DNA from 3 places in the Terrisporobacter glycolicus ATCC 14880 genome. Region 3 is predicted to be linked to each of the others. Evidence: riboswitches for the same ligand, from Rfam matches in the RefSeq annotation. Region 3 holds a riboswitch; each other region holds the start of a gene.
The links. A riboswitch is a leader RNA that binds a small molecule or an ion and turns the genes downstream of it on or off. The one in region 3 is predicted to bind S-adenosylmethionine.
Positions count from the first base shown of each region.

Region 1: another riboswitch for S-adenosylmethionine. It lies ahead of TEGL_RS15195 (MetQ/NlpA family ABC transporter substrate-binding protein); the one in region 3 lies ahead of TEGL_RS03630 (Na+/H+ antiporter NhaC family protein).
Region 2: another riboswitch for S-adenosylmethionine. It lies ahead of TEGL_RS14885 (O-acetylhomoserine aminocarboxypropyltransferase/cysteine synthase family protein); the one in region 3 lies ahead of TEGL_RS03630 (Na+/H+ antiporter NhaC family protein).

Region 1 covers NZ_CP117523.1:3,083,843-3,088,054, forward strand. The annotation lists gene TEGL_RS15185 (sensor domain-containing diguanylate cyclase/phosphohydrolase) at 1-122, shown strand, start outside; gene TEGL_RS15190 (PH domain-containing protein) at 206-829, opposite strand; gene TEGL_RS15195 (MetQ/NlpA family ABC transporter substrate-binding protein) at 981-1,787, opposite strand; SAM riboswitch class I at 1,911-2,016, opposite strand; gene TEGL_RS15200 (amino acid ABC transporter ATP-binding protein) at 2,111-2,743, opposite strand; gene TEGL_RS15205 (amino acid ABC transporter permease) at 2,762-3,373, opposite strand; gene TEGL_RS15210 (amino acid ABC transporter substrate-binding protein) at 3,414-4,199, opposite strand.
Region 2 covers NZ_CP117523.1:3,008,068-3,012,279, reverse strand. The annotation lists gene lgt (prolipoprotein diacylglyceryl transferase) at 1-562, shown strand, start outside; gene rsmH (16S rRNA (cytosine(1402)-N(4))-methyltransferase RsmH) at 596-1,534, shown strand; SAM riboswitch class I at 1,597-1,697, shown strand; gene TEGL_RS14885 (O-acetylhomoserine aminocarboxypropyltransferase/cysteine synthase family protein) at 1,832-3,121, shown strand; gene TEGL_RS14880 (MATE family efflux transporter) at 3,247-4,212, shown strand, end outside.
Region 3 covers NZ_CP117523.1:703,921-708,132, forward strand. The annotation lists gene TEGL_RS03620 (C40 family peptidase) at 1-697, shown strand, start outside; gene TEGL_RS03625 (pyridoxamine 5'-phosphate oxidase family protein) at 881-1,801, shown strand; SAM riboswitch class I at 1,902-2,006, shown strand; gene TEGL_RS03630 (Na+/H+ antiporter NhaC family protein) at 2,109-3,428, shown strand; gene TEGL_RS03635 (undecaprenyl-diphosphate phosphatase) at 3,676-4,212, shown strand, end outside.

The DNA of each region.
Region 1 (4,212 bases), 1.7 Mb from region 3:
CTTATAAAAATACAAAAAGTAAAAATGAAGCTATAAAAGAGCTCCAAAGGTGCGCTGGAACACAATTTGATCCTACTTTAGTATATTATTTCATAGAATATATTAATGATATAGAGGAATAATTCCCCTATATCATTTTTAATTTTATAACTTTTTAAGTTGTATTCTATAGTATTTTCAGATTACTTCTAATTCTTTAGCTTTGTTAATTATTTATATATTTTTCAAAAACATATCCAAAATCTTTGTTATTATAATTTTCTCTTATATCGCTCATCCAGCTAAAATTAAATTTAGTAATTTCCTCTATCATATTAGCAGTATTACCCTCCATACGAGATCTACTTATAGCATCATTTGCCATGTCTAAGCTTTTCATTCCATATTCATAAGACTGTTTATTTTTATGTTGTATTTTCCCAATTTCAAATAAAGCTTTATATAAATCTTTTAATTGTTCTATTTGTTTTTTATCAACATCTATACTAAAATAATTGTCTGCAAAACTAAATTTTATTTCAACATCTAAATCTACTGTTCCTGCTGTTTCTAGTGTTACCGAATGAACATTTTCACTACGAAACTCATGTCTTTTTACTACTCTTTTCTTACTTACAGCAGATGCACCATCAACATGTATTAATCCTCTATTTGTAAATACATACTCATCTGATTTTGATTTTATAACAAAGTAGATTTTCTCCCCATCTTCATTCATTATATAATCATCTCCATCAACTTTGTTAAAGTCCTTTGGATCTATTATCTTACCTATATCAGATAAACCTAATGTATCTGCTGCCATTTTTCCAAATATATTGCCTGCCATATTGTCCTCCAAGTTATTTAATTTTTTAATACATTTATATTATATCATGTTAATATTTCTATTCAATCATGATAATTTTAACATTAATTATAGGACAAATTTCATCGAAATGTATTATTTTATATGTTTCATTTAGACAACTATGTTTACTTTAAAATACAGGTATTACAATTCCATTATATTTAGATTCTATAAGTTCTCTGCATTTATCAGATGTAAGAACTTCTTCTAGCACTTTTATTGTTTCACTATTTTTGTCTTCTACTCTATATACAAGCAAATTAGCATATTCATCATTTATGGGTGCTGTATAAATTCCATCTTCCTTTGCACTAAGTCCTGCAGGTATAGCATAAGTTGTATCCACAAATCCAGCTGTAACATCTTCTAATGATGGAGGTATTTGGGCCACATCTAATTGAACAAATTCTAAATTTTTTGGATTTTTAGTAATATCATTAACACCAACTATATCACCTTCTATTAGAGTTATTAATCCTTCACTCTCCAAATATCTTAAAGACTTTGATGCTGAGGCAGCATTATCACTTATGGCAATCTTGTCTCCACTTTTAAATTCCTCAATAGAATTTATTTTCTTGGAATATAATACTCCTGGACAAACATATAGTTTAGATCCTGCCATTATTTTATATCCCTTACTTTTTACTGCCTCATCTAAATAAGGCTTATGTTGAAATAAATTTGCATCAATTTCTCCATTATTTAATGATTCATTAGGTAATACATAATCATTAAATATTACAACCTCTAACTTATATCCTTTTTCTTCTATAAGTGGTTTTAACTCTTCTAATAATTCTCCACCAGGAACTAATGTAGCTCCCACTTTAATTATTTTATCCTCTTTAGATTCAGGCGATGAATTTGAGCATCCAACTAACGATGCACATAATACTGCACTTAGTGCTAAGTTTAATAATTTTTTTAATTTCATAATAATGTTCCCCCTTAAATTTGTAGTAAAATAAAAATCTCTGTAGCTCCTCCATTACTTGAAATTCCATCCATATAAAATAAAAAAACTTGAGTATAAACTCAAGTTTTAATAGCGAATTTATACTTATCTTTCAGTAAATATACTGCAGGATTTAGCACCATGTATATAAAAATATACTGGTTGCCGGGTTTCATAGGGCCAGTCCCTCCACCACTCTAGATAAGAGATATTTATTTTTTAATTTGATAATTATAGTAACACCATTCTTTTTTAAAGTAAATTATATAATTTAATTTTTATACTTTTATTTATTTTTCATATTAGCTTCCTATTTTTATTATTTTATCTTTTATCTTGTTAGCAAATCCTATATCATGAGTTATTATCAAAATTGCCATGCCTTTTGACTTTAAATTTCTTATTATTTGAGAAACTTTCTCTATTGAATCCACATCTAGTGCTGATGTTGGTTCGTCAAAACAAAGAATTTTTGGCGTTAATGCACAAGCTCTTGCTATGGCAACCCTTTGACATTGTCCTCCAGATAATTCATAAGGATAAGCATTTATTTTTTCTTCTAAATCTACCATTTTCAAAATTTCTTTTGCTTCTTTTATTGCATTTTCTTTAGATTTTTTCAATACATTTACTGGAGCTGATATTATATTTTCTAAAACAGACATATGTGGAAATAAATTAAAATTTTGAAATACCATTCCTGTTTTATTTCTATTTTTTAATATATGATTTTTATCTTTCATTACACAATTATCTAATATTATTTCTCCATCATCAAAATCTTCAAGACCATTTATGCATCTAAGAATCGTAGTTTTACCTACACCTGATTTTCCTAAAAGTACGCATACTTCCCCACTGTTTACTTCAAAATTTATATTATCTAGTACTTTATTATTTCCAAAGGATTTAGTTAAATTTTTCACTTGTAACATAATTTTTCTCCCATCTTTTTATCTATAATACGCATACTTGTTTTCAAATTTTTTAAACATAATTGTCAAAATTCCAACTAAAACTAAATACACTGCCCCAGCTTCTATTAAGGGAACTATACTTGCCTGTTGATTTTGTGCTATTTGAGCGATTCTCAATATATCATTTAACCCTATTGCATAAACTATAGCAGTGTCTTTAATTAAAGTTATTACTTCATTTGACATGGCAGGTAACACTCTTTTTATGACTTGTGGAAAAATTATTTTTCTGTACATTTCAAATTTACTAAATCCTAGTACAAAAGCACCTTCATATTGACCTTTGTCTATAGATTGAATTCCACCTCTAAATATTTCAGCAAAATAAGCTGCATAGTTTAATGAAAATGCTACGATTACTGCATCAAATCTGTCAAATATTATTCCCATTAAAGGAAGACCGAAAAATACAAATACAAGTTGTAATAATAAAGGTGTTCCTCTCATAATTAATATATATATATTTGCCATTTGGCTTATCATTTTATTTTTAGATAATCTTATAAAAGCTATCATAATTCCAAGTGGTACTGATATTATCAATGTTATAAAAAACACTGATAATGTAATTTTTAATCCTTCTAGCATTATATAATTTCCTCCTTGTTTTTTCCTTAATTTTTATATCTTAATCAGCTTTGCCAAACCATTTTTTATAAATTTCATCAAAAGTTTTATCTTCTTTTATTTTTTTTATTGTCTTATTTACCTTGTTTCTAAGCTCAGTATCATCTTTTCTAAATGCAACAACATAATCTTCTGTTCCAAAATTATCATCTAATATCTTATATTTTTCTTCACCTTTTTTACTTATATAATATTTAACTAAAGTTTCATCTCCAACTATTGCATTTATTCGTCCTGCTTCCAAATCCCTAAAAACTTTATCAAAAGTATCATATAATACTGGTGAGCCATCTAAGCTTTTTAATACTTTTGTATCTTTTTCTAAAGCTTCTTGACCCGCAGATCCTTGTTGAGTTCCTATTATTTTACCTTTTAAATCCTCTTTCTTTTTAATTGGTGAATCTTTTAGAGTTACTATAAGCTGACTATTTTTCATATATGCATCTGTATAAGCAACTTTTTCTTTTCTCTCTTCGGTCAATGAGTATCCATTCCATATGGCATCTATATTTCCTGAATTTAATTCAGTTTCTTTCATCGACCAGTCTATGTTTTGAAATTTCACATTCATATTTAGTATCTTGAAAGTTTCTGTGGCTAAATCCACATCAAAACCCACTGTGTTTCCATTGTCATCTAAATATCCCATAGGAAAATATGTATTATCATATCCTACTACTATTTCATTATCATTTGAACCTACATCTTTTTTATTACACCCTACTACCCCTATCATAATTACTAAAACTGATAATCCCATTGTTAATTTTTTTAATACCTTTTTCATTTTTTTCTCCTCC
Region 2 (4,212 bases), 1.7 Mb from region 3:
TTTAATTGGCGCTAGACTTTATTACGTTGTTTTTAATTGGTCTTGGTATTCTAATAATCTATCTGAAATACTAAATTTCAGAGGTGGAGGTATGGCTATACATGGAGCTTTAATTGGTGGTATATTGGCTGGATTCATATATACTAAAATTAAAAAAATTAATTTCTTTAAGATGGCTGATACTGTAATGATTGGTATACCTTTAGGTCAAGCCATAGGAAGATGGGGAAATTTTATAAATGGAGAAGCACATGGAGGACCAACGTCCTTACCTTGGGGAATAATTGTTGATGGCATTAGAGTCCATCCGACGTTTTTATATGAATCTATCTGGGATTTAGGTATATTCATATTTTTGTGGTGTTTTAGAAAGAAGAAAAAATATGAAGGTCAATTAGCTATATTTTATTTAATTTTATATTCAATAGGAAGATTTTTCATAGAGGGACTTAGAACAGATTCTCTTATGATTGGTCCACTTAGAATGGCTCAAGTAATAAGTTTAGTAACTATTATAGTTTGTGTGATTTTACATAAAATATTATCAAAAAAGAAAAAATAGAGGCTAACTAGTAACTCTTAAGGAGAAGAAAAAATGGAATTTAATCATGTGTCTGTACTACTAGATGAATGTATTGAAAATTTAGACATAAAAGAAGATGGAGTATATGTGGACTGTACTATGGGTGGTGCAGGTCATTCAAAAGAAATAGTAAAGAGATTATCTGATAAAGGTTTATTTATTGGATTTGATCAAGATAAAAATGCCATAGCAACGGCAAAAGAAAGGTTAGCTGAGTATTCAGATAGAGTAAAATTTGTACACAGCAATTTTGAAAATATTAAATCAGAATTAGAAAAAATAGGTGTTTATAAAATAGATGGAGTACTTGCAGACCTAGGAGTGTCTTCTCATCAACTTGATGAAGCTGATAGAGGGTTTTCTTATATGCATGATGCACCACTAGATATGAGAATGGATGTAAGAAAAGATTTTTCTGCATATGATGTGGTAAACACTTACAGTGAAGAACAATTAGCTAAGATAATCAGAGATTATGGTGAAGATAATTGGTCAAAGAGAATTGCTAAATTTATAGTAGAAGAAAGAGAAGCAAATGGTCCAATTGAAAAAACTGGTGAGCTTGTTGATGTTATAAAAAAAGCAATACCTAAAAAAGCTAGAATAGATGGACCACATCCAGCAAAGAGAACTTTCCAAGCTATAAGAATTGAAGTAAATAATGAACTTGGCGTAATAAATAAAATGATTGAAGATGCTGTTTCTATGATGAATAAAGGTGGAAGAGTTTGTATAATTACATTCCATTCATTAGAAGATAGAATAGTAAAAAATGAATTCAAAGATTTAGCTTTAAGTTGCGTTTGTCCACCAGAACTTCCAATTTGTCAATGTGACAAAAAATCAGAAGTTAAGATTATAACAAGAAAACCAATAATTCCTAGCGATGAAGAAATTGAAAGAAATCCAAGGTCGAGAAGTGCAAAACTTAGAGTAGCTCAAAAAAAATAATTTTATTGTTGCATATGAATAAAAACATGTATACAATTAACTTATTAAATTAATAGTAAAAAATCTTATCAAGAGTGATGGAGGGAATAGGCCCGAAGAAGTCCAGCAACCTATATTAGATAGGTGCTAAATCCTACTTATGGAAACATAAGAAAGATAAGAGGTAAATCTTAGATTATTAAGGTTCTTTTATCTTTAAGATAAAAGAACCTTTTTTATTTAATTAGATGTAACTTGTAAGGTTTTTTATATATTGTTTAATATTATTTATATTAAATAACAAGGGGGATACAAATTATGAGTAAAAGAAAGTTAGGTTTTTCAACATTACAAGTTCATGGGGGACAACAACCAGATTCGACAACAGGAGCTAGAGCAGTCCCAATTTATCAGACAACATCTTATTGTTTTGAGAGTGTGAATCATGGGGCAGATTTATTTGCATTAAAAACAGAGGGACATATTTATTCAAGAATATCAAATCCAACGGTTGCAGTATTTCAGGAAAGAATGGCTTTACTTGAAGGTGGAGTAGGAGCTGTAGCCTTTGCTTCTGGAATGGGGGCTATTAATGCTGCTATATTAAATATACTTCAAGCTGGTGATGAAATAGTTGCTGCACCAACAATATATGGTGGAACATTCAATTTACTAGCAAATATGTTACCTAAATTAGGGATTAAAACTCATTTTGTAAATCCTGATAATCCAGAAAGTTTTAGAGCTTCAATAAATGATAAAACAAGATTAGTTTATGCAGAAACTATAGGAAACCCAGGAATAAATATTATTGATATAGAAAAAATTGCAGAAATAGCTCATGAGTCTAAAGTTCCATTTATGCTGGATAATACTTTTGGAACACCTTACTTAATAAAAGTATTTGATTATGGTGTTGATATTGTTGTTCATTCAGCTACAAAATTTATAGGAGGACATGGAACAACTTTAGGTGGAGTGGTAGTTGATAGTGGAAATTTTGACTGGATAAAAAGTGGAAAATTCCCATGTTTAACAGAACCAGATTTATCTTATAATGGTTTAAATTATGCTAAAGATTGTGGGAAATTAGCTTATACTACAAAGCTTCTAGCTCAATATCTAAGAGATACAGGAGCTTGTCTAAGTGCACAAAGTGCATTCCAATTATTGTTAGGACTTGAAACCTTATCTTTAAGAGTTGAAAGACATGTGGAGAATACTAAGAAAATCACAGAATTTTTAAATGATCATCCTGAAGTTGCATGGGTAAACTATCCAGGTTTAAAAGAAAATAAGTATTACAAATTAGGTCAAAAGTATTTACCTAAAGGGCCGGGTTCAATATTTACTTTTGGGATAAAAGGAGGATTAGAAGCTGGAATTAAATTTATAGAATCTCTTCAAGTTTTTTCTCATCTTGCTAATGTGGCAGATGCTAAATCACTTGTAATTCATCCAGCTAGTACAACTCATGCTCAACTAAATAAAAAAGAACAAGAATTGGCAGGTGTTACTCCAGATATGATAAGAGTTTCTGTAGGAATTGAAGATGTAAATGATTTAATCTGGGATTTAAATCAAGCTTTAGAAAAAGCATCAAAATAGAAAATAAAAAGGAAGATGATAAATATTATCTTTCTTTTTTATAGTGTAAAATTATTATTTTAAAATTCTGAATATAAATTAAATATCTGTTATAATTATTGGTGAATGTTATAAGGGGGGATTAGATGGAAATTACTCCAAAGACGCGGGAATATTTATTTTCAGATAAAAATTTATATAAACTTATTTTTCCCTTAATAATAGAGCAATTTTTACTAGTAACGGTAGGTTTAGTTGACTCAATAATGATTGCTAGTATAGGGGAAGCTGCAGTATCTGCTGTATCTTTAGTAGATAGTATAAATATCCTTATAATAAATATATTTACAGCTCTTGCTACAGGAGGTGCAGTTGTAGCAGGACAATATTTAGGACAGAAAAATGAAAACAATGCATGTAATAGTGCTGATCAACTCATTCTTTTTCTTTTTTTAAGTTCTATTACTACTATGATAATTGGGTATTTATGCAAGTATTTTATTCTTAATACAGTTTTTGGGAATATAGAACAAGATGTTTTGGGATATTCTAATACTTACCTAACTATAGTATTCATGTCAATTCCTTTCATAGCAATATACAATGGTGGTGCAGCTTTATTTCGATCTATGGGAAATTCAAAAATTACAATGAAAATATCAATTATGATGAATCTAATAAACTTAATAGGAAACTATTTTCTAATTTATGTTTTTAAGATGGGAATTGCAGGTGCAGCCGTACCCACAGTTTTTTCTAGGGTTGTAGCGGCTGTAGTAATTTTTATATTAATAAAAAATGATAATTTGCAAATTCACTTATCAAAAAAAATATGTATGAAATTTGATAGGATATTAATCAAGAAAATACTTCATATTGGCATTCCAAATGGTTTGGAAAATGGAATGTTTCAACTTGGAAAAATCATTGTATTAAATTTAATTGCAACCTTTGGAACATCAGCTATTGCAGCAAATGCTGTAGCAAATGCTGTTGGGCTTTTTCAAATAATACCTGGTATGGCAATTAGTCAGGCCACTCTTTCTGTAACATCTCAATGTATAGGTGCAGGAGATTACGATCAAACAAAATATTATACAAGAAAATTAGTT
Region 3 (4,212 bases):
TGGAAGTGTAACAGGATATGTTTCTAGTTCATATTTAAGTAGTAGTAAGCCAAGTACTGGCAATAATTCAAATAGTGAAACATCAACTACTAAATACGTAGACTCAAAAGCTGGATTAAATGTAAGAAAAGGAGCTGGAACAAGCTACTCAGTAATAACTACATTAAGTCATGGAACAAAAGTAACTGTAAAATCAACTAGTAATGGATGGTCAAAAATAACTAGTGGAAGTGTAACAGGATATGTTTCGAGTACATATTTAACTAGTAAAAAACCATCTTCTGGAAGTTCTTCAGATTCTAATACTTCAACTAGTACTTCAGCAAGTAAGGTAATTTCTTATGCAAAAAAATTATTAGGAAAGCCTTATGTATGGGGTGCTCAAGGACCTAGTGGATTTGACTGTTCAGGGTTTACATACTATGTATTTAAAAATGCTGCTGGAATAACATTACCAAGAACATCATCTTTACAAAGTAACTATGGAACTTATGTAAGTAGAAGTAATTTAAAACCTGGAGACTTAGTATTCTTTGACACTGTTGGATCAAATAATGGTGGAGTTACTCACTGTGGTATTTATATAGGAAATGGACAATTAATCCATGCTGCATCTGGGCAAGGAAAAGTTGTTATAAACGATATGAATAGTTCGTACTATGTAAATACTTATGTAAATGCAAGAAGAGTTTTATAATCATCGAAAAGAAAAAGTACATATTGGAATTATTAAGTAAATCTTAATAATTCCTTTTTTTATTATTGAAAAAAATATAAAGATAATAAAAACATAAGATGTTTACACATTTAATAGACGTGAGTTATGAAAAGTGTAACAATAGTAAGAAAGGTATATATGATAATAATTCCTAAAAAATAAATGTCAAATAATAAGATTTATTATGAAGAGGTGGATAAAATGAATATTACTCTTATTTTATATGAAAGTAAGTATGAAACATGTAAGGTTATCTCAAACACCGTATGTCCAATATTAGGCCCAGCAAAATCTTTTGACATTAATGATTCACCGCATGATATTAAACATTATTCTAATATTGTTTTAGTGTTTTCTTTGTATGGACAAAATAACTGTGAAAAAATTTTGAAATATATAGAGGAAAATAAAATAGACTTAAATAATAAAAGAGTGGCCTTAGTATGTATAGGATTAAATAAACAAGAGGCATTAAATAAGATTGAACAATTAAAAAAAGTTGTCAATAATGAAAATATTTTTTGTGAGTATATAAAGGGTGAAATGTTTATAAATAAGTTTACTACTGAGGATAACAAAGTATTAGAATTAGGTAAAAACTTGAGAGAATATTTTAATACACCTAAGTTTATACCTCCAGTTAATATAACTAAAAAAGAAATTGAAACCTTTCTTAAAAATAAAAATACATGTACACTTGCTACTGGATATGGAGACTTTGTAAGGGCAACACCTTTAGAATATGAGTATTACGATGGAAACATTTATATAACTAGTGAAGGTGGTCTAAAGTTTATAGGGCTTTCAAAAAACAATCAAATATCTCTTTGTGTATATGAAGATTATAAAAGTATGAATAATTTATGTGGTTTGCAAATAAGTGGAGAAGCAGAAATTATAAAACCTTGGTGTGAAGAATATATAGACTTACTTATTAGAAAAAATATTAAGGTAGAAAATATATCAAAATTACCTTTTGATATGAATGTAATAAAAATTGTACCAAGTAAGTACGAATTTTTATATTCTAAATTTAAAAATTTGGGATTTGACACAAAACAAATCTATATACCTGAAAAATAGTCTGTACTTTATATGTTATATTAGAATTTTTTAATAATAAAAAGTTGACAGTAAATAAAAAATATTCTAATATATTAATTAATAAAAATAAATATTTACTTACTTATCAAGAGTGGTGGAGGGACAGGCCCTATGATACCCGGCAACCGATATATATTTATATAAAAAGGTGCTAAATCCTGCAGCGAAGGCTGAAAGATGAGGAATAACATAGTTTATAAAAGCTTGAGATTATTCTCAAGCTTTTTTTATTCTTGAAAGTAAAATTTCAACTGATAGTAAGTATTATAAGGAAGGGAGAATAATTATGAGCAAGGAAAGACAAAAAGGTAGTGCATTGGCATTGTTGCCATTAGTAATATTTTTAGTTTTATTTATTGGAAGTGGAGTTATAAGTGGAGATTTTTATAAAATGCCTACTTTAGTAGCTTTTATAATTTCAACAGCAGTAGCATTTCTATTTAATAGAAAAGCTGATTTTAATAAGAAGATGGAAGTATTTTGTAAAGGTGGAGGAAATAAAGATATTATTTTAATGCTTATAATATTCTTATTTGCTGGAGCTTTCAGTGGTGTATCAAAAGCCATGGGTGGAGCTGATTCTGTAGTAAATTTAGGTTTATCAATAGTACCAGCTAACTTATTAGTTACAGGATTATTTGTTATAGGGTGTTTTATATCTATATCAATGGGAACATCTGTAGGAACTATAGCAGCAATAGGTCCAATAGGTGTAGCAGTCGCTTCAAAAACGGGTATACCAGTAGCTCTAGTTTTAGGTGCAGTAGTAGGTGGAGCAATGTTTGGTGATAACCTATCAATGATATCTGATACAACAATTGCTGCTACAAGAACCCAAGGTTGTGAAATGAGAGATAAGTTTAAAGTAAATTTTTTAATAGTACTGCCAGCGGCTATAATTACTATAATATTATTAACAGTAATGAGCAGAGGATATGTAAGCGTATCAAATGAAACATATAACTATGAGTTAGTAAAAGTTTTACCATATTTGTTTGTACTTATTGGTGCAGTTCTTGGAGCAAATGTATTTTTACTTCTTGGTGGGGGAGTAATATTTGCAGGAACAATAGGAATAATAACAGGATCTTTAGATTTATTTGGGGTAATAACAGCTGTATCGGAAGGAATGACAGGAATGTTCGAACTTTGTATGATATCTGTTGTAGTTGGCGGAATGGTTGAGCTTATAAAGTTTAATGGAGGAATAGATTCTGTACTTGATTTTATACAAAGTAAAATAAAAAATAAAAAAGGTGCTGAATTTGGAATAGCAGCATTAGTCAGTATTGTAGATTTATGTACTGCAAACAATACTATAGCCATAGTAATGGCTGGACCAATAGCTAAAAATATAGCGGATGAATATGAAATAGATTCAAAAAAATCAGCTAGTATATTGGATATATTTTCATCAGTATGGCAAGGAATAATTCCTTATGGAGCGCAACTATTAACTGCGGCAGGTTTGGCTGGAATATCACCATTTGCGATAATTGGGTACTTACACTATCCAATATTAATGTTTCTGTGTGGTATAGTTGCTATAGGTTTAGGTCTTCCAAAAGATAAAAGTAATAAAGGAAAATCAGAAAAAATAGCATAGCTAACTATTTAATATAAAAAGTTATCTAAAATATCTTAGATAACTTTTTTTATAATGAGGATAGTTGTGATGGGATAAATAGGAAAATTAAATTTTTATTTTTTGAAAAATTTGTAATTTTATTACAAAATAGTAAGTATAAAATTATGAGGCTAAGTCATACTTTATATGGTATACTAGAAAAAGACCTAAATATTAATTAGGATTTTTTTTATTCAAATAAAGAAAATATAAATGAGGTGAAAACATGGAATGGATAGAAATATTTAAAGCCATCATATTGGGTATTATTGAAGGAATTACAGAGTGGCTTCCAGTAAGTAGTACAGGTCATATGATATTAGTTGATGAATTTCTACAATTAGGTATGTCGCCAGCTTTCAAAGAAATGTTCTTTGTAGTTATACAGCTAGGTGCCATAATGGCTGTTGTAATTTTATATTGGAAAAAGATTTTTCCTTTTAAATTTGATAGAAAACCATTTGTACAAAAAGACATAATTATTATGTGGATTAAAATAGTAATTGCTTGTATTCCTGCAGCAGTAATTGGATTATTATGGGATGACCAAATAAATGCACTATTTTATAATTTCCAAACAGTAGCTACTATGCTTATTATATTTGGTATTTTATTTATAGTAGTTGAAAATCAGAATAAGGATGTAAGACCTAAAGTTACAAATATGAATCAACTTACATATAAAATGGCTATAATCATAGGATTATTCCAATTAATAGCTGCAGTTTTCCCAGGAACATCTCGTTCAGGGGCAACAATAGTT